2 regions of the Mangrovibacillus cuniculi genome follow, and region 2 is predicted to be linked to the other one. Evidence: predicted binding sites of a transcription regulator. Region 2 holds the regulator's gene; the other holds the start of a gene.

Region 1 (11,073 bases), 470 kb from region 2:
AGAGAGGGAACGCCAATTTTATTTGAGAATTTCGTGGTTAGAACTCCGATTAGTAAGATTAGTCCTGCTAAGAAAATCATGGAATCACCGAGCATAGCGTGTCTCCTTTCTTGTGAATATAAAATTTTAGTGTAGTTCTGCTTTGCAACATAGGGAAGTGGTACTTTCCTATGTTGCAAAGCAGAACTCAGAAAAAGTGAGCAGAACTCAGAAAAAGTGAGCAGAACTCAGAAAAAGTGAGCAGAACTCAGAAAAAGTGAGCAGAACTCAGAAAAAGTGAGCAGAACTCAGAAAAAGTGAGCAGAACTCAGAAAAAGTGAGCAGAACTCAGAAAAAGTGAGCAGAACTCAGAAAAAGTGAGCAGAACTCAGAAAAAGTGAGCAGAACTCAGAAAAAGTGAGCAGAACTCAGAAAAAGTGTAGCATACTTACGTAAAAAAGTTCTTCATGAAGTATTTTGTCGGACCTCATAAGGATTAGATAGTATAAATCTTCTTCTATGGTAAAATATATGTAGTTTTACCACGTTTATTAGTCCTAGTATAGGGGGTGTTCTCTTGTTTACATTAGATGATGCCATATTTTTAACACTCAGTTTTATCATTTCCTGTTGTTCTTGTTATTTTGCTATTTCAGGTACTGCATACGCTACTAAGCGAGGAATGACTCCCGAAGAAATGAAACCGTTCCAGTGGGCTTTTGGTTCCACATTTTTATTCTTATTAAGTCATCTTTGTACAGCGTTTTCCTATTCTCCAGAGCAACTGGTGAAATACGGATGGATATATGCTGGGTCCTTTTTTGTCTTTGCGACAATTGGCACTTATTTAGTCATAAAATATATGACTCGAAAACTTTTTACTCCTAAGCATTATGCCATAGGCTCTGTTCTATTCTTTTTTTCTACCGTATTAGCTAATTACGGAAGTTATTTAGTATTAACGAGAGACATATTAGTTTTTCAGCCAGTATTTATTCTTATTACTCTACTCATTATGTTAGGTGTAGCATTTCCATTTTATCGATTACTTTCTCAATTGTCTTATAGAGTGTTTCCTTCTCTAACAGTTAAAAGAAAAGTAATGTGGAGTGTATTAATGGGCTTAGCATTTGCAGGGATACCTTTTATTACGTATGCTTCTTTAACAGATATACATCTTTATTACCCTTCCATATCCGTATTGCACGCAGATGTTATCCCTTATGCAGTGGTTCTTGGGTCGATGATTATCTTATGGTTAATTCCCGATTTAAATGGGGAAGATTTAAAACTATCACAAGAAAGAATGATTTTAGAAAGCGAAGCAAATTATCAGTCGTTATTTGACCTAAATCCATTAGCTGCTTTTACCATTAAATCAGATGGAACAATAACCAATAGTAATCAGAGAGTATATGATTATTTTGGTTACCGAAAAGAAGATTTTATCGGTAAAACGTTTGTACCGTTTATTCATCCAGATGAGCTAAAAAGTGTATTTGAACATTTTAAAAATTCTTTAAATGGAATCCCTGCCACATTTGAAGTAAGATTGCTACACAGAAATGGTTCTTATCTGTACACAAATGTGTTAATAGCTCCGATGAAAGAGGAAGAAACAATTTCTGGTGTATTTGCTCTCGTTCAAAACAAAACAAAAGAAAAAGAAGCGGAAGCACAAATTGAACAATTAGCCTATCATGATCACCTAACGGGTTTACCGAATAGATTGTTAGCGGAAAAGCAAATCTCCGAATATCTATCAAAAAAACCAAAGCCTGCAGCGCTATTAGTAATGGATTTAGATCGATTTAAAGTAATCAATGATACGTTAGGACATGCTTATGGTGATTTACTTCTGCAAGGAGTCGCCAACCGCTTTAAAGAATGGGTAAAAGATAAGGGGATTATTGCTAGGATGAGTGGGGATGAATTTATCATTTTCCTACCTGATGTGAAGTCTATTCAAGAAGTAAAGATGTTTATCCACCATCTTTTGCAGCAGCTTCATAAGCCTCTTTCTATAAAAGGACATGATATTGTCGTGTCTACTAGTATTGGAGTTACGATGTTTCCTGATGATGGAACAGATATCAATACGTTACTTCGAAGAGCGGACATATCGATGTATGTTGCCAAAAAAGAAGAGCAGAACAGTTTTATATTTTATTCTGCCCGAAATCAAAAATCATCTACAAACTTAATCGAACTAGAAGAAGACTTGAGAAAAGCGTTAACAAAGGATGAATTTTTGTTACATTATCAACCGAAGCAATGTTGTCATACGGGTAAGATAATAGGTGTAGAAGCGTTGCTTAGGTGGGAGCATGGGAAAAAAGGTCTCATTTCACCAGCGGAATTTATTCCTTTAGCAGAAGAAACAGGATTAATCATTCCGATTGGGGAACAGGTTATTGATCAAGCGTTAAAACAATTAAAAGAGTGGCAGCAAACGCTTAGCAGTTCAATCTGCATGGCAATCAATGTATCGGCAAGACAAGTCCATCATGAAAACTTTTTAACGATGCTAACAGGAAAACTGATGAAATATGATGTAGACCCAAAGTGTATTGAAATAGAACTTACGGAAAACACGGTAATGAAGAATTCTAGTCAGTCGTCAAAGGTTTTTGAAAGACTAAAAGATATTGGTATGAAGATTGCGATTGATGACTTTGGTGTAGAGTATAGCTCTTTGAATTATTTGAAGAACTTCACATTTGATACGCTAAAAATTGATAGAAGCTTTATTGCGGATATTACAACAATAGATCACCAGGCAAAGATTGTAGAAGCTATCATCGCCATGGGAAGAGCATTGGATTTAGTAGTTGTAGCAGAAGGGGTAGAGACGAAAGAGCAAGTTGATTGGTTAAAGAGCAGAGATTGCGACGTCTTACAAGGATATTATATTGGTAAACCAATGGAAGTATCTCAGGTAGAAGAACTGTTAAAACAACCAATATCCAATAAATAGAAGTTACAAAGAAGCCGGGTAGATTTTTCACCTGGTTTTTTTCTATATGCAAGTCAACAGGGATTAGAACATCAAAAGAACCACTCTTTTATATATTGTGAAAATTTAAACAAACTCATTTCCCGTTGAAGAATTCCACTATTGGGTATACAATCCATATTTGTGGCTGGATTGTGACGAAACTTTAACAAAAATGTGAGAGTTTGATGAGAAACAGGTGAATCTTTGTGAATATGCGAACAGAGAGAGTTGTAATTTGGTATAGTAATAGCACGATCATGTATGATCAATTTAGGCTTATTTCGATTCATGCATAGTTGCCATAAAAGGAAAAGTAGTTGAAGGGAAGGTGACTGCGCCTATGCGTAAGTGGTGGAAACTCTTTAGCTTGAGCTTAATGATGCTACCTCTATTGGTATTATCGGGATGCTCACAGCTACTGGTACTTGATCCTAAGGGACCGATGGCTGAAATTCAAGCAAACCTAATTTGGCTTTCCATAGGATTCATGTTATTTATCGTTCTTGTAGTCTTTATCTTGTTTACTTATATGCTAGTAAAATACCGTGATCGCGATGGAGATGAAGATTATGATCCAGAACAACACGGTAGTACAAAACTAGAGATTATTTGGACAGTAGTTCCTATTTTAATCGTTATTGCTCTATCTGTTCCTACAGTGCGCGCGATATATGCGCTAGAGGAAATACCGGAGAACGGCAGTGACAAAGATCCACTAGTAGTTCATGTAACATCTGTAGACTGGAAGTGGATGTTTAGTTATCCAGAAGAGGATATTGAAACAGTTAACCACTTAGTAATTCCAGCTGATCGACCGGTAATGTTCCGTCTGACATCAGCTGACTCCATGCAATCATTTTGGATTCCAGCTCTAGGAGGACAAAAGTATTCCATGGCTGGTATGGAGACAAAGTTAATGCTAATGGCGAACGAACCAGGCGAGTTCTGGGGACGTAACTCTAACTTCAATGGGGAAGAGTTTACAGGGCAAGAGTTCACGGTAACCGCAATGGAAGAAAGTGAATTCGACGCTTGGGCAGAAGAAACAAAAGAAACTGCTCCTGAATTAACGCAAGAATTTTATGATGAAAATTTAATGGTTCAAGGACAAGTAGAAGAGATGATATTTAGTGGTACTCATTTAGATTGGGTTAACCACGCACAAAATGCATCTTACGCAGTAGAAGTTCGTGAGCGACTTGGAAAAGAGCCAGTAAACTATCATTTACGTGAAAAAGTGAAAGAGGAAGAATAGAAGGGAGGCGCCTTACCAATGGATGTGAAATGGTATGACTATATCATTACAGGTGACCCGCTAATCTTAGGTGCTCAAGTGTCAATCGTCATGACGTCGATTGCTATCGTAGCGGTCCTTACTTATTTTAAAAAATGGGGTTGGCTTTGGAGAGAATGGCTAACTACTGTTGACCATAAGAAAATTGGTATTATGTATATTATCGCCGCAGTATTAATGTTCTTCCGCGGTGGTGTCGATGCGCTTTTAATGCGTGCGCAGCTAACGGTGCCGAACAATGATTTCTTAAGTTCGCAGCACTATAATGAAATATTTACAACACATGGTACAGTCATGATTATCTTCATGGCAATGCCGTTCTTAATTGGTTTAATGAACGTGGTTGTTCCACTTCAAATTGGAGCGCGTGACGTTGCGTATCCATACTTAAATGCAATTAGTTTCTGGACATTCTTTATGGGAGCGATGTTGTTTAACATCTCTTTCGTGTACGGAGGATCTCCAGCTGCAGGATGGACTTCTTACATGCCACTTGCAGGTAACGAATTGAGCCCTGGTCCTGGTCAAAACTACTATCTATTAGGTCTACAGGTATCTGGTATCGGTACGTTATTAACAGGTATTAACTTCTTAGTAACAATCTTGAAAATGCGTGCACCAGGTATGACATTAATGAGAATGCCAATCTTTACTTGGTCAACGCTTATTACATCAATTATTATCATCTTTGCTTTCCCAATCTTAACGGTTGCTCTTGCAATGATGACAACAGACCGTCTGTTTGGTACTCACTTCTTCACACTTGCTGGAGATGGTATGCCAATGCTTTGGGCGAACCTTTTCTGGATTTGGGGACACCCTGAAGTATATATTGTTATTCTTCCTGCGTTCGGTATGTTCTCTGAAATTATCGCAACGTTTGCGAAGAAAACACTTTTTGGATACAAAGCGATGGTTTATTCCATGGTTGGTATCGCAGCACTTTCCTTCGTTGTATGGGTTCACCACTTCTTTACAATGGGAGCGGGTGAAGAGGTTAACTCCTTCTTCTCTATTACAACAATGGCGATTGCAATCCCTACAGGGGTTAAAATCTTTAACTGGCTATTTACGCTATATAAAGGGAAAATCAGCTTCACGACACCAATGCTTTGGTCTCTAGCGTTTATTCCTAACTTTGTTATCGGTGGAGTAACAGGGGTAATGCTTGCGATGGCAGCAGCCGACTATCAGTATCATAATACGTACTTCTTAGTGGCCCATTTCCACTATGTTTTAATTTCTGGTACGGTATTCGCTTGTTTCGCAGGTCTATACTTCTGGTACCCAAAAATGTTTGGTCACAAATTAAACGATCGAATTGGAAAATGGAGCTTCTGGTTCTTCGTTATCGGATTTAATATTTGTTTCTTCCCGCAATACTTCTTAGGTCTAGATGGAATGCCTCGTCGTGTTCATACGTATGCAGCAGAAACTGGCTGGATGGATCTAAACGTTGTATCAAGTATTGGGGCAGTAGGAATGGCAATTGGTTTCGTTATTCTTGTGTATAACATCTACTACAGCTTCCGTTTTGAAGCTCGTGAAACGTCTGGAGACTCATGGAACGGCCAAGGTCGTACGTTAGAGTGGTACACACAAACACCAATTCCTCACTACAACTTTGCAGTAGTACCAAAAGTAGAATCTTTAGATCAATTCCACTACATGAAGAAAAACGGTTGGAAACCAGGTCAACCTCAAAAGATTGTGCCTATTCATATGCCAAGCTATTCTGGTATTCCGTTTATCCAATCAGTGTTCTTCTTTGTAGCAGGATTCGGTTTAGTCTTTGAGTGGTATGGAATGGCGATTGCCGGACTAGTTGGAGTTCTTATAACTCTTGCAACGCGTTCATTTGACTATGATGACGGATTCTATGTACCTGTAGAAGAAATTCAAGAAGATCTGAAAAAGTCTGTGTAAAGGAGGACGAAACATATGGCATCTGCAAATGATGCGGCATACAAACATATGCCGCTTGAATATCAAACGGAAACAGGCCGCCTAAACATCTTAGGATTCTGGATTTTCCTTGGTGCCGAGGTGGCGCTATTCTCGACACTGTTTGCTGCATACTTCGTCCTTCTACAACGGACGAATGGCGATGTAACAATGGCTGACGTGTTTGCAGTGGATTCTCTACTGATTCAAACATTCATTCTATTAACATCCAGTTTTACATGTGGTTTAGCAATTCATGAAATGCGCGGTGGTAGATTAAAAGGTACTATTACTTGGTTAGTAGTAACGATTCTACTGGGCGTTGGATTCTTATACTTTGAGATTGAAGAATTCTTACACTTCATTCACGAAGGTGCAAATATTGGTACAAGTGCTTATTGGTCATCCTTCTTCTTACTAGCTGGAACTCACGGTGCCCACGTATTTATGGGTATCCTATGGATTATCTTAATCCTAATTCAGTTAAGTAAACGTGGATTAACACCAGTAACTGCACGTAAAGTATTTATCTCTAGTTTATACTGGCACTTCCTTGATGTTGTGTGGATCTTCTTATTCACAGGAGTTTATCTAGGAGGGTTGGTGTTGCAAAATGGCTAAAACAAAAGAAGCTCATGCACACGATTACGATTCCTTTCCATGGAAACACTTGATTGGATTTGTATTATCACTAGTTTTAACAATCGCAGCTGTGTTCGTAGTCCTGAAAATGGACTTCTCTAACGGAGCTACAATGTGGATTATCACCATCTTTGCTCTCGTTCAAGCAGTTCTTCAGCTAGTAATGTTTATGCACATGACAGAGTCTGAAGATGGAATCTGGCAAACTGGTACCATATTATACGCAGCTTTCATTGCAGCAGTAGTAGTAGTTGGATCTGTATGGGTTATGTACTTCGGTATTCACCGAGATCATGAACATAACTCCAACATACCAGCTGGGCAAATGGAGCATAACTCATCCACTGAGGAACATGGTGGAGAGTAACAAATGAGGACTTCCTACGGGGAGTCCTTTTTGTTATGGTGTGGAGATTATTTGTGGAAGAATTGTGGATAGATGTTTGGGTTGGTGCAAAAGCGGTTGTGCACCTTAGATGAATCTCTATTTGTACGGCGTAAGCGCTTATGCCGTTGGTTAGCTTAGAGAAAAGAGGCGGCGTAAGCGGTTAAGCCGCTGTGAAAGAGAGGGAAAAAGGCGGCAAAGCGTCAAAGCCGCCATGAGAGTGGGGAAAGGAAGGCGGCAAAGCGTCAAAGTCGCCATGTGAGCGAGGATAGTAAGGCGACAAACCGCTAAAGTCGCCATGCGATCGAGGGGAAGGAGGCGACAAAGTGGTTAAGTCGCCATGAGAGCAAGGAGCAGTAGCCGACAAACTGCAAAATCGCCAAGAGAAAAACAAATCAACACAAAAAAGTTAACAAAATCAAAAAAACTGTGTACAACAAGTAGGTTTAAATTTATCTCCTTAATAAGTTGTTGAAAAGGTATGGAACAATTCAGTTATCAACACTTTGTCCACAAATATAGACGAAACAAAAAAGCAGCCCTCCACAGGCTGCTTTTTGTATTTTATCGTTGAGTAGAACGTTTCATTTTCTTTAAGAACGGGCTTGCGTATAAGACATAAGCCGCAACGTGTGCAAAAATAAAGTTTATTAAAATCATGGACCAAACACCGATATGACCCATCAGCGTTATTTGTTCACTTGCTAGATAGTAACCAAATCCTACCCATAAACCGATAATAAACGGGATATGGATGATTGCCATTTTACGATGCTCCTTCCACATGAAAAGTGGTGTTGCTGTTGCGATACATAAATATAGTACAAATACATCCATAATTTTTCCCTCCTGTTAATGATAGCGGTTTCAAATTTGTCTAAAAAACATATAAAATGTGAACGTTTTGTTACAACTATAATAACATACTTTATGAAAAAGAAAAGAGCTTGTGCTTAATTTTTTCCAATACTAGAAACTTTCTTCTTTTAATAGGAAAAAGAGTGTAAATTTAGTAAAATAAAAGTACTACCTAAGAAAAGGCGGGTTATGTTAGATGAAGACATGGCTCTATCGTTCAACTATATACATACCTTTTATTATTGGAATTATTTTATTAGAAGAATTGTGGGCCCAAATAGCTTTACTAATCGGTTTGATTTTTTTTAGTGTAAAGACGATAAGGGAGACTACTTCTGTTAAAACTGGGGTAACCATAACGGAAACGCTTTACTCTCATATGCTAGAGTCGATGCCTGATTTTGTCTGTTATAAGGATGGAGACGGAAGATGGTTATACGTAAATGAATTTGGTAAACGTTTATACTGTATGCAAGAAATCAATTACATTGGGAAAACAGATACAGAACTAGGTGAACTTATTCCGTTTTTTAAAGAGTCGTTTGAATACTGTAGAGACTCTGATCAAAAATCCTGGGAAGTGGGTGAAAACACTCGAGGAGACGAAGCTTTCTATATTCCATCAGGAGAATTTAAAACGTTTGATGTGATAAAGATTCCTTTGTTTCACCCAGATGGGAGCAGGAAAGCTTTAGTGACAATTGGTCGCGATATATCTCAATTAAAAGAGACAGAAGCTATTGTTCTTCAAAGAGAAAAGCTAGGGGTCATAGGTGAATTAGCTGCTGGAATCGCACATGAAGTAAAAAATCCGATTACCACTCTTCAAGGTTTCGTCCAATTAATTAGTGAAAGTGGAACGGTGGATAAATATTATACACAGGTAATGAAGGTAGAACTAGATCGAATACATATTATGTCCAGTGAATGGTTGAGTTTAGCAAAACCACAAGCAAAAACCAAAACACCGTGTAACATAATAGAAGCTCTCGATTATGTAACATCTCTACTACAGCCAGAGGCGACAAAAGAAAGTGTAGTTCTAGATTGGGAACCAACTTGGCCACAAGTGGAAGTGATGGGAGATCGACAGCAACTGATCCAGATTTTTATCAATATTATAAAGAATGCTATTGAAGCAATGCCTGCTGGTGGTTATGTTTTTATAAGTTGCCAAGTTGTAGATAGCTCTATTATTCTATCAATTAAAGACACAGGGATTGGAATCTCCAAAGAACGATTAAAGCACATTGGACAACCATTCTTTACGCTAAAAGAGAAAGGTCTTGGATTAGGCCTTACGCTGACTACAAAAATGGTTCAGGAACATAAGGGTACATTAGAAATTACCAGTGAAGAGTCTGTGGGAACTGTAGTGAAGGTAACGTTACCGATTTATGAGGAAAACGTTGCATAATATAAAGAGGGTGCAGAGTAAATTTATAAACTCTGCACCCTTTTTATTAGAAAATTAAATGAGCCATACCCACGATAATTGGCAACGTAATTAATGTGCGAAGTAAGAAAATTAATACTAAGTCTTTAAAATTCACAGGAATTTTTGACCCTAGTAATAGCCCACCAACCTCTGACATGTAAATTAACTGCGTAACGGACAATGCTGCAACGATAAACCTAGTTAGCTCTGACTGTACTTCCGAAATTAAGATTGCCGGTAGGAACATATCTGCAAAACCGATCACAACGGTCTCAGCAGCCTTATTAGCTTCTGGAACTTGCAGAAGTTCTAATAGAGGAACGAATGGCATTCCTAAGTAAGTGAAAACAGGCGTTGTTTCCGCAATAACGACGGCAATGGTACCAAAGGCCATTACGACTGGTGCAACACCCATCCACATGTCTAGAATATTTTTTCCGCCGTCTTTCAAGAACTCACGTACACTCGTGTTTTTCTCTGCACGTTCAACAGCTAATTCGATTCCATGTGCAAAACGACCTTTGCCTTCTGGAATATCTTCTTCCTTTCCATCTGAATCTACTTCTGTTACATACGTGTTTGCTTTTGTAGATAAAGGAGGAATGCGCGGCATTATTATGGCTGCAACAACTCCAGCTAAAACGATGGTTCCATAGAAGGAAAAGAAGTAACTAGATAGTTCAACTTTTTCTAAGATAACGATAGTGAATGTAATAGATACAACAGAGAAAGTTGTCCCAATGACAGCAGCTTCTCTTTTTGTATAAAATCCTTCTTGGTATTGTTTACTAGTTAATAAAACGCCAATAGTGCCGTCTCCTAACCAAGAAGCTAAGGCATCAATGGATGAACGACCCGGTAGTTTAAAGATGGGTCTCATAAATTTAGATAAAAGTGTACCGAATAATTCTAATAACCCGAAATTTAATAGAAGCGGTAAAAATAGGCCGGCAAATAAAAAGACTGTGAATAGAATAGGTAGCAATTCATAAAGGAGTAATCCGCCCGTGTACTCCCCTGTAATTTCTTTAGGTCCAATTTGCCAAAGTGTCATCGCAGCAAATATTGCTCCAATGATACGAGTAATGACCCAAACAAGGTTTACGGCAAATAGCCCTTTAAAGAATGGGTATTGTTCAAAAGCATTAGGGTCTGCTTTTACTTTAATCGTAAAAACGATGGTTAAGATAGCTGTAATAATGATTAACCAAGTCATGATAGTAGGTACAGAGTTACCCAGTAATGCCCCTAATTCATTGGACAGAATAGCTACTGGTATGGTAAATCCTCCGTCATAAGGTAGAGGAATCATAAATAGGATGATTCCTATCAGGGAAGGGATAATAAATAGGCTTAATCCTTTTGTAGATTTCATAATCGTTCCTCCTTTAATGAATGTATATATATAACACATTATTGTATAAAAATAAAAACTCGTCTTATTTTAATACAATAATGTGAATAAATCTACTGGTTTCACTAATCTCTATATAGACGAAACATTCCGAAAACTATTGTATCACAAGTATCATTAC
Region 2 (11,073 bases):
AACGCTGCTATCACGAGCAATGTAAAATACGCGTATTTACGTATGCTCGCTAAAAACATCGGTGTCACAATCCCTAGTCTTGTTAAAAATAACATAACGATAGGAAGTTGAAATAAGAAGCCAAATGGCAACGTTAGTTGAAATAAAAACGAAAAGTATTCGTTAATTCCTATTGTTGTTTGCACTTCCATATTCCCAGATAGCGTCATCATAAAATCGACAACAAAGGGAAACAAAACGAAGTACGAAAACGATAATCCGCCTAAAAATAACAGAACAGACATCGGAATATAACTAAGGGTTACCCGTCGTTCTTTCTCATATAAACCTGGTGAAATAAATGCCCAAAGTTGAAACAGAATAAGTGGAGCTGTGACCACACAAGCAAGAAAGATGGTCATCTGAATATACACTTTAAACGGATCGGTCATCCGAAAAGCATTTAACGTTAAGGCACTCGCTTCAGGTGATTGTTGTAAATATGTAATGAAGGTCGGCGCTATAAAAAAGCTTCCGATTAGCGCAACAACAAAAAAGATTGCAACGCCAAACAGACGCTTTCGTAGCTCGTCCAAATGCTCCATCACCGTCATTTGTTCGTGACTCATGCTAATCATCCTACTCTATTAACGTTCACTCGTTGAATTTGCTTGTGTTTCTTTCGCCTTGGAAGATGGTTCATCGTCATCTGCAAGACCTTTTGTTGCGTGTTTAAATTCTTTTAACGTACTTCCGAAAGCTCTTCCAAGCTCCGGTAACTTTTTCGGTCCGAAAATTAAAAGGGCTACGATTAAGATAATAATTAAACTAGCTGCTCCTGGCATGATGCATCCGCACCTCCTTATGTCCATCATAACGGAATTTCAATAATATGGCTATGATTGCTAGAAAAGTAGTTAAATCTGAATTTCCTCTGCTGCTCCGTAATGCTTTAAGAAATACACAAGTGTTTGTAACTCTACGGCTAAGTCAATGTGGTGCACACGGATATGTGACGGCACGTTTAAACGAGCAGGTGTGAAATTTAAGATTCCTTTAATATCTGAACTAACAAGTCGATCCGTGATACTCTGAGCAACCGGCGCAGGCACCGTTAAGATCGCTACCTGGATGTCCTCTACCTCTAAAAAACGCTCTAGTTCATCCATATGATAAACCGGCACGTCTCCAATCTCTGAACCCACTTTCTCATTCGACACATCAAACGCCATCTCAATCTTTGTATTATTATTCTTTAAGAAGTTATAATGAAGAAAAGCAGTTCCTAAGTTACCGACACCAATTAACGCAACCTTCGTTAGTTCGTCTTGGTCCAGTGTTTTTCGGAAAAATGTTATTAGATAGTGAACGTTATAGCCATAACCTTTTTTTCCTAACGCCCCAAAGTAAGAGAAATCTCTTCTGATCGTTGCGGAATCGACTTTCACCGCTTCACTTAACTCCGCTGAAGACACGCGTTGTTTTCCCGATGCATGAAGATTTTTTAAGAATCGATAATATAATGGCAATCGTTTCGCCGTTGCCTGTGGTATTTTCGGTTGATCTTGCATTGGAATTCCCCCCAAAATTCGTCAAGTCAAACTGATAGCGCTTCCAAAACTACAAGTTAAAATAGCCTCGCTTTCTATCATACACTATTTTATAAAAAATGTCTGTGAAATCTCACACAATGTGGAGAAGATTGCCGAAGAACCGTTGCTGCGATAAACTAGAGTAGTTGAGGTGAAAATCATGATATTGTTACAAGTCCAAAATCTATCTAAATATTTCGGGGCTGAACCCGTATTAACCAATATAAAATTAGAAGTACAAACAAGAGATCGCATCGGCTTAGTCGGTCGAAACGGTGCTGGTAAATCCACTCTACTAAAAATGATTGCAGGCTCCATGTCGTACGATGAAGGCGAAATTATGAAACCAAAAGATGTGGAGATTGGCTACCTGGCGCAGGATACTGGTCTAGAGTCGTCTCAGTCTATCTGGGAAGAAATGCTGAAAGTCTTTGACTCCCTTCGTCAAATGGAATCGCAGCTTCGTACACTGGAACAACGCATGGCAGATCCTTCTATTTATGAAGATCAGGAGCAATACGACAAGTTGTTGAAAGAGTACGACCATCTCCAAGTAACGTTTAAAGACAGCGGTGGCTACCAATATGAAGCAGACATTCGTTCGGTTCTTCACGGAATGCGTTTTAGCGAGATGGATTACGATACATCGATTGCGACATTAAGCGGTGGTCAAAAGACGCGACTAGCACTCGCACGACTGCTTTTACAAAAGCCAGACATTTTAATACTGGATGAGCCTACCAACCATCTAGACATAGAAACGTTAGCATGGTTGGAAACATACTTACAATCCTACGATGGTGCGATTTTACTTGTTTCCCATGACCGTTATTTCTTAGATAAAGTAGTAACCCAAGTGGTGGAGCTATCTCGCATGAAGTCGAAGCGATTTGTAGGGAACTATTCTAAGTACTTAGAGCAAAAAGCGCTAGATTACGAGCGCGAGATGAAAATGTACGAGCGCCAGCAAGAAGAGATTGCGCGACTAGAAGATTTCGTTCAGCGAAACCTAGCGCGTGCCTCTACGACAAAGCAAGCACAAAGTCGACGTAATAAGTTGCAGCGAATGGATCGATTGGATCGCCCAGATGGTGATGAGAAGTCCGCTTCTTTTGGCTTTTCCTTTGACCGTCCGACTGGGAATGATGTGTTGAGTGTGGAAGGTTTGGCGATTGGATATGATCAGCCGCTTTCCAAAGACATTCATTTTTCGGTGAACAAAGGAGATAGCATTGCCCTCGTGGGTCCGAATGGTATCGGAAAGTCTACTCTTCTCAAGACGTTGTTAAAGGAATTACCGGCTATTGACGGATCTTTCCGCTATGGTAGTCATGTGGTAATTGGATACTACGATCAAGAGCAGCAAAAGCTACATTCCAATAAAAGTGTGTTGCAAGAGCTTTGGGATGACTATCCAACGCATACGGAAAAAGAGATTCGTACGGTGCTTGGGAACTTTTTATTCTCGGGCGATGATGTGTTGAAACCTGTTTCGACGTTGAGTGGTGGAGAGAAAGCACGTGTGGCGCTGGCGAAGCTGATGCTTCTCCGCGCTAACGTTCTGTTGCTGGACGAGCCTACCAACCACTTGGACTTGGATAGTAAAGAAATTTTGGAAAATGCGCTGATCGACTTTGAAGGGACGATTCTGTTTGTGTCGCATGACCGTTACTTCATTAATCGTATTGCAACGCGCGTTGTGGAGTTGAGTTCTTCAGGCGCTGAGAATTTCCTCGGCGACTACACGTATTATGTCGAGAAGAAAGAAGAGCAAGCGGAACTCGCGGCACTGAAGCGATTGGAAGAAGAGAAAAATTCAGCTGCGGTAGTTGCTGCTGCGCCAACTGCGAAGAACTCTTTCTATGCGGATAAGGAAGAAAAGAAGAAAGAGCGTCAGCGTTTGAGGAAGTTAGAAGAGTTAGAAGAAACGATTGCTAGCTTAGAAGAAACCATTGCGGAGCACGAGGAAGCATTGTGTGATCCGGCAGTATATCAAGATTATGAAAAGTCAGCGGAGCACCAAGCAGCGATCGACGAGTCAAAGGGTAAGCTTGAGGCGGCAATGGATGAGTGGGTTTTGTTGAATGAATAAAGTGTGGCCACCCAAGGGATTCTTTGGGTGGTTTTTTTATGGGGATGGCGGTTCTTTTTTTGCTTCTACTCTAATTTTGACGACCGGCTCCTTGCTCTGACGGTTCACTTTTTGCTTTAACTATTATTTTGATGACCTTCTCACGCTGTAGACGGTTCTCTATTCGCTTCCATTCTATTTTTGACGACTCTCTTCTTGCGCTGACGGTCTTCTTTTGGCTTCCACCCTACTTTTTACGATCCTCTTCTCGCGCTGACGGTCTTCTTTTGGCTTCCTCACCTATTTTCACGACCGGCTCCTTGCTCTGACGGTTCACTTTTTACTTCTACTCTACTTTTGACGACCGTCTCCTCGTGCTGACGGTCTTCTTTCTGCTTCTACTCCCCCTATTAACAACCGTCTACCCCAAAACTTATCAACAAAAAAAGCCACACGCCAAGTCTCCCTCACGTGCAGCACTTATTCACATGTGGATAACCGTATTTCTCCACAATGTTACACACACTATCCACTCAAAATTGTTCTAAATCCAAGTTCGGATGTGCATTCATATCCATTTTACCTCGTTTGCCCTGTTGATAAAGTACCGTTCCGGCTGCAGCAATCATTGCAGCATTGTCGGTACATAGGGATAACGGTGGGATAACCACATCTAATTGTTCGTTATCCACAAATGTATCTTCTATCGCTTGGCGTAAACCTCTATTAGCCGCAACTCCACCAGCTAAAACTAGTTGCTTTACTCCCAACTCTTCCACAGCTCGCTTTGTTTTGCCGACTAACACCTCGACCACACTTGCTTGGAAGCTAGCAGCTAAGTTCTCTGGTTGAATCTCTTCTCCGCGCTGCGCCATATTATGAGATAGGTTTATCACGGCAGACTTTAAGCCACTAAAACTAAAGTCATACGAATCTTCCTCCAACCAAACTCTCGGCAATTTGTACGTATCTTCTCCATTCGCCGCCATGCGATCAATATGTGGACCGCCTGGATACGGTAATGATAAAATACGTGCTACTTTATCATACGCTTCCCCAGCCGCGTCATCGCGCGTTTCTCCAATGACTTCAAACACGCCATCTTCCGGCATATACACCAGTTCTGTATGACCGCCGGAAACAACCAGGGATAACAGTGGAAATTGCAGAGGTTTCACAAAAGCGTTCGCATAAATATGGCCAGCAATATGATGCACATTCACCAATGGTTTTTGGAAAGCAAAAGCCAATGCTTTAGCCGCATTAACTCCTACTAACAATGCCCCAACTAATCCTGGTCCTTCCGTCACGGCAATCGCATCAATCTCTTCCATCGTTACATTGGCTTTCTCCAGCGCCTCTTCCACCACTAACGTCATTACTTCCACATGATGTCGAGAAGCGATTTCTGGTACAACGCCGCCAAAACGTTTATGACTTTCGATTTGACTAGCCACAACATTAGAAAGCATCTCTTTACCATTCTTCACAACCGCTGCAGCAGTCTCGTCACAGCTCGTCTCTATTCCTAGTATCAACACATCTTTTGTCATAATTTCACCCACATTACTAAAGCATCTTCTTGATTATCTGTGTAGTACTGTTTACGAATCCCACCATCTTGAAAACCTAGCTTTCGGTATAATCCTTGTGCAGGCTTGTTGCTCACTCGAACTTCTAATGTCATAGTCATCGCCTTAACCGACTTTGCCACATCCATCATATAAGCAAGAATGGCTTCTCCAAGTTTTTTGCCTTGAAAAGCAGGAGATACCGCAATATTAGTGATGTGCACTTCATCGAGCACAATCCACATTCCGCCGTATCCAACAATTTTATCCTCAAACTCTAATACAAAATAACGGGCAAACCGATTATTCGTTAACTCCTGCACATAAGCTTCCCTTGTCCAAGGAACCGAAAAGCACTCCACCTCAATCGGCATCACTGCGTCTAAATCATCTACATCCATTGAACGAATGACCATCGTATTACTGACCATTGCTCTTCTCCTGTTCTTCTTGCCATTTTGCCTCCGCCTCAGCAAGTCTCACATAGGACGGCTCGAATGTATGGACGTCTTCCGCTCGTAGTGATTGTGCAACCTCTGCAATCCAAGCAGCTGATGGCATGCTAGCTGTGTTTGAGACAAATTGTGCTCTATCCCCAAGTACGTTTGTTATTTCTTGTTTAAAAGTAACGAGATCATTGCCTACAAAAAGAATGTTCTTTTGAAGAGTAGATAATTCTTCTAACCAGTCTGTTAGGAGAATATTTGTATCTTCCTTCATTGTTTTTGGTTGCCCGTCCGTAAATGAGTAAAGACCTGTATAGACTAAACCTCGTCTTGCATCAAAGATTGGACAAACTAATTCTGGATAGAAGCGAGCATTGCCACAAATAGAAAGCAAGCTAGATACTCCTACTAGCGGGACATTCCAAGACCACGCTAACGTTTTAGCAATGGTAACACCAATGCGAAGACCGGTATAAGAACCTGGTCCTTTGGCAACGGCTACTCTACTTATTTGATCCTGCGTTACTTCACATTCTTTCAAAAATTCTTCAATCGTTGGCATCACGCGGACACTGTGATTCTTTTTCACATGAATCGTACGTTCACCAATAAACTCAGTCTCACTAACAAGCGCAACGCTTAACGGGTAGTGAGACGTATCTATAGCTAAAGTAATCACAATGACTCCTCCAATACTTTCTCTAACTTCTCGTACTTATCCCCAACTGGTGTATAGGTTATTTTTCGTACCTCATCACCAATTCGCTCTATTCTCAAGACACCGTACTGCTCTGGAAGTTGATCTTGAATTAAATGAGCCCATTCAACGAGCGTAACACCTTCTCCATAGAAGTATTCCTCAAATCCAAGATCCTCTTCACTCTCGCCAAGTCGATATACATCCATATGGTAAAGAGGCATCGTGCCTTTATATTCTTTAATAATTGTAAACGTAGGACTGCTAACGGTACGTTTTATGTTAAGTGCCTTCGCTACACCTTTCGTAAAAGTTGTTTTCCCAGCACCTAAGTCTCCTTCAAGTAAGAGAACTGTTCCAGGCGACAAATGAGTGGCAATATCTTGTGCCAACTGAGTCGTTTCTTCTGGGGTAGTGGTTGTCCATTCCTTCATTTCGTGTCTACACCTCCATGATGTTATGTAATGTATATATTTAAGTAGATTGTGTTTATAGCAATAATTCTATTGTACATGGAATAGCCGAAAAGACCAAAATTATGTTTAGCCTGGATGTTGAGTGGTGTAGTTTGAGTGTTGTCTGCAAACATTTTAAATGATTCTGGTCACTTTTTTTGGAGTTTTGCTTACTTTTGGTAGCAATCCGGACACTTTTTCTGACTTCTGCTCACTTTTCATGGAGATCCGGGCACTTTCTCCGACTTCTGCTCACTTTTCATGGAGATCCGGGCACTTTCTCCGACTTCTGCTCACTTTTCATGGTGATTCGGGCACTTCCTCCGACTTCTGCTCACTTTTTAATAAAACGGCCAATGTTTGGTCGCTTTTTAAAAATGTTGGTCGCTTCCCCGTAAGTTTGGTCGCTTTCTCAATAATCCGGTCGCTTTGATCAAAGTTCGGTCGCTTTCTTCAATAGTTGGTCGCATTCCCTAATAGTTCGGTCACTTCTCCCAAAAGATTGGTCGCTTTGTATTTTTCCAGTATAAAACCCCCATCATAACGTTTGTTTATCTAATAAACTATATCAAGCACTCTCTACATTACTTAGAATGTAAGTGTTATTACAACGATGAGTGGTTACTTCACGTAACAAACAAACAAATAAATAAGAAAACCCTCTAGGACGGGTCCTAAAGGGTTTAGAATTCTTGGCATAAAAAAAAGGAACCTTTACGCTTCCTGAGTAGTTAAATATGGCGGTCCCGACGGGAATCGAACCCGCGATCTCCTGCGTGACAGGCAGGCATGTTAACCGCTACACCACGGGACCTTCAATTGGTATTGCGGGGGTAGGATTTGAACCTACGACCTTCGGGTTATGAGCCCGACGAGCTACCTAGCTGCTCCACCCCGCGATAATAATAATATAAATAATTTTTTCCATTAACACATAACCCATAATATGCCTAAACATCCTATTTGTTACAGCTGACTAGAAAAAAATAATCGCCTGGCGACGTCCTACTCTCACAGGGGGAGAACCCCCAACTACCATTGGCGCTGAGAAGCTTAACTGCCGTGTTCGGGATGGGAACGGGTGTGACCTTCTCGCTATCGCCACCAGACTATGTACATGTAAAAGAACGTTGTTCTTTCAAAACTAAATACTGCGCGCCACCAAAGCGTATTGCCGAGAATCACCAAGTTTGACTTGGTTAAGTCCTCGATCGATTAGTATTCGTCAGCTCCACATGTCGCCATGCTTCCACCTCGAACCTATCTACCTGATCATCTTTCAGGGATCTTACTTCTTACGAATGGGAAATCTCATCTTGAGGGGGGCTTCATGCTTAGATGCTTTCAGCACTTATCCCTTCCGCACATAGCTACCCAGCGATGCCTTTGGCAAGACAACTGGTACACCAGCGGTGCGTCCATCCCGGTCCTCTCGTACTAAGGACAGCTCCTCTCAAATTTCCTACGCCCACGACGGATAGGGACCGAACTGTCTCACGACGTTCTGAACCCAGCTCGCGTACCGCTTTAATGGGCGAACAGCCCAACCCTTGGGACCGACTACAGCCCCAGGATGCGATGAGCCGACATCGAGGTGCCAAACCTCCCCGTCGATGTGGACTCTTGGGGGAGATAAGCCTGTTATCCCCGGGGTAGCTTTTATCCGTTGAGCGATGGCCCTTCCATGCGGAACCACCGGATCACTAAGCCCGACTTTCGTCCCTGCTCGACTTGTAGGTCTCGCAGTCAAGCTCCCTTGTGCCTTTACACTCTACGAATGATTTCCAACCATTCTGAGGGAACCTTTGGGCGCCTCCGTTACCTTTTAGGAGGCGACCGCCCCAGTCAAACTGCCCACCTGACACTGTCTCCCACCCCGATAAGGGGCGCGGGTTAGAAGTTCAATACAGCCAGGGTAGTATCCCACCAATGCCTCCACCGAAGCTGGCGCTCCGGCTTCCAAGGCTCCTACCTATCCTGTACAAGCTGTACCAAAATTCAATATCAGGTTGCAGTAAAGCTCCACGGGGTCTTTCCGTCCTGTCGCGGGTAACCTGCATCTTCACAGGTACTATAATTTCACCGAGTCTCTCGTTGAGACAGTGCCCAGATCGTTACGCCTTTCGTGCGGGTCGGAACTTACCCGACAAGGAATTTCGCTACCTTAGGACCGTTATAGTTACGGCCGCCGTTTACTGGGGCTTCGGTTCAGAGCTTCGCGTGAGCTAACCCCTCTCCTTAACCTTCCAGCACCGGGCAGGCGTCAGCCCCTATACTTCGCCTTGCGGCTTCGCAGAGACCTGTGTTTTTGCTAAACAGTCGCCTGGGCCTATTCACTGCGGCTCTCTCGGGCTTTCACCCTATCAGAGCACCCCTTCTCCCGAAGTTACGGGGTCATTTTGCCGAGTTCCTTAACGAGAGTTCTCTCGCACACCTTAGGATTCTCTCCTCGCCTACCTGTGTCGGTTTGCGGTACGGGCACCTTCTTCCTCGCTAGAGGCTTTTCTTGGCAGTGTGAAATAAGGTACTTCGGTACTATAATTCCCTCGTCATCACAGCTTGACCTTACGGTAACGGGATTTGCCTCGTTACCAGTCTTACTGCTTGAGCGCACATATCCAGCAGTGCGCATACCCTATCCTCCTGCGTCCCCCCATTGCTCAAACGGAAGAGAGGTGGTACAGGAATATCAACCTGTTGTCCATCGCCTACGCCATTCGGCCTCGGCTTAGGTCCCGACTAACCCTGAGCGGACGAGCCTTCCTCAGGAAACCTTAGGCATTCGGTGGAAGGGATTCTCACCCTTCTTTCGCTACTCATACCGGCATTCTCACTTCTAAGCGCTCCACCAGTCCTTCCGGTCTAGCTTCGACGCACTTAGAACGCTCTCCTACCACTCACACCAACGGTGTGAATCCACAGCTTCGGTGATACGTTTAGCCCCGGTACATTTTCGGCGCAGAGTCACTCGACCAGTGAGCTATTACGCACTCTTTAAATGGTGGCTGCTTCTAAGCCAACATCCTGGTTGTCTAAGCAACTCCACATCCTTTTCCACTTAACGTATACTTTGGGACCTTAGCTGGTGGTCTGGGCTGTTTCCCTTTCGACTACGGATCTTATCACTCGCAGTCTGACTCCCACGGATAAGTCATTGGCATTCGGAGTTTGTCTGAATTCGGTAACCCGATGGGGCCCCTAGTCCAAACAGTGCTCTACCTCCAAGACTCTTACAACGTGAGGCTAGCCCTAAAGCTATTTCGGAGAGAACCAGCTATCTCCAAGTTCGATTGGAATTTCTCCGCTACCCACACCTCATCCCCGCACTTTTCAACGTGCGTGGGTTCGGGCCTCCATTCAGTGTTACCTGAACTTCACCCTGGACATGGGTAGATCACCTGGTTTCGGGTCTACGACCTCATACTCATTCGCCCTATTCAGACTCGCTTTCGCTGCGGCTCCGTCTTCTAAAACTTAACCTTGCATGAAATCGTAACTCGCCGGTTCATTCTACAAAAGGCACGCTATCACCCATTAACGGGCTCTAACTACTTGTAGGCACACGGTTTCAGGATCTATTTCACTCCCCTTCCGGGGTGCTTTTCACCTTTCCCTCACGGTACTGGTTCACTATCGGTCACTAGGGAGTATTTAGCCTTGGGAGATGGTCCTCCCGGATTCCGACGGAATTTCACGTGTTCCGCCGTACTCAGGATCCACTCAGGAGAGAACAAGATTTCGACTACAGGGCTTTTACCTTCTCTTGCGGACCTTTCCAGGTCGCTTCATCTACCTCGTTCTTTTGTAACTCCGTATAGAGTGTCCTACAACCCCAAGAGGCAAGCCTCTTGGTTTGGGCTGTTCCCGTTTCGCTCGCCGCTACTAAGGGAATCGCGTTTGCTTTCTCTTCCTCCGGGTACTTAGATGTTTCAGTTCCCCGGGTCTGCCTTCCAACTCCTATGTATTCAGAGAAGGATACTGTTCCATTACGAACAGTGGGTTTCCCCATTCGGAAATCTCCGGATCAAAGCTTACTTACAGCTCCCCGAAGCATATCGTTGTTAGTGACGTCCTTCATCGGCTCCTAGTGCCAAGGCATCCACCGTGCGCCCTTATTAACTTAACCGTTAATAATGCTATATTTTTTTCTTACCATAATGGAAAGAAATCTTAAGATGGCGATTCTCGGTTTTAATTGCTTTGGTGTCTTACAGTATTTAGTTTTCAAAGAACAAAAGTTTTGATGGATTGAACCATCAAAA

What was found. Region 2 encodes Rex, which represses fermentation and respiration genes when NADH is low (regulators of the CRP and FNR family bind a similar motif). Its sites were predicted from a motif close to TTGTGAAATATTTCACAA; they were not measured.
Region 1: a site for Rex is predicted at 3,052-3,069, ahead of qoxA (cytochrome aa3 quinol oxidase subunit II). Genes of this name have one in related genera too.

What each region holds. Positions count from the first base shown of each region.
Region 1 covers NZ_CP049742.1:2,544,538-2,555,610, reverse strand. The annotation lists gene G8O30_RS12905 (potassium/proton antiporter) at 1-95, opposite strand, end outside; gene G8O30_RS12900 (putative bifunctional diguanylate cyclase/phosphodiesterase) at 557-2,956, shown strand; gene qoxA (cytochrome aa3 quinol oxidase subunit II) at 3,318-4,232, shown strand; gene qoxB (cytochrome aa3 quinol oxidase subunit I) at 4,251-6,197, shown strand; gene qoxC (cytochrome aa3 quinol oxidase subunit III) at 6,213-6,836, shown strand; gene qoxD (cytochrome aa3 quinol oxidase subunit IV) at 6,829-7,224, shown strand; gene G8O30_RS12875 (spore morphogenesis/germination protein YwcE) at 7,807-8,079, opposite strand; gene G8O30_RS12870 (ATP-binding protein) at 8,297-9,517, shown strand; gene G8O30_RS12865 (YjiH family protein) at 9,564-10,913, opposite strand.
Region 2 covers NZ_CP049742.1:3,014,692-3,025,764, reverse strand. The annotation lists gene tatC (twin-arginine translocase subunit TatC) at 1-608, opposite strand, end outside; gene G8O30_RS15430 (twin-arginine translocase TatA/TatE family subunit) at 627-824, opposite strand; gene G8O30_RS15425 (redox-sensing transcriptional repressor Rex) at 897-1,550, opposite strand; gene G8O30_RS15420 (ABC-F family ATP-binding cassette domain-containing protein) at 1,732-3,663, shown strand; gene tsaD (tRNA (adenosine(37)-N6)-threonylcarbamoyltransferase complex transferase subunit TsaD) at 4,176-5,195, opposite strand; gene rimI (ribosomal protein S18-alanine N-acetyltransferase) at 5,192-5,644, opposite strand; gene tsaB (tRNA (adenosine(37)-N6)-threonylcarbamoyltransferase complex dimerization subunit type 1 TsaB) at 5,634-6,338, opposite strand; gene tsaE (tRNA (adenosine(37)-N6)-threonylcarbamoyltransferase complex ATPase subunit type 1 TsaE) at 6,335-6,790, opposite strand; tRNA gene G8O30_RS15395 (tRNA-Asp) at 7,550-7,625, opposite strand; tRNA gene G8O30_RS15390 (tRNA-Met) at 7,637-7,710, opposite strand; rRNA gene rrf (5S ribosomal RNA) at 7,804-7,920, opposite strand; rRNA gene G8O30_RS15380 (23S ribosomal RNA) at 8,007-10,937, opposite strand.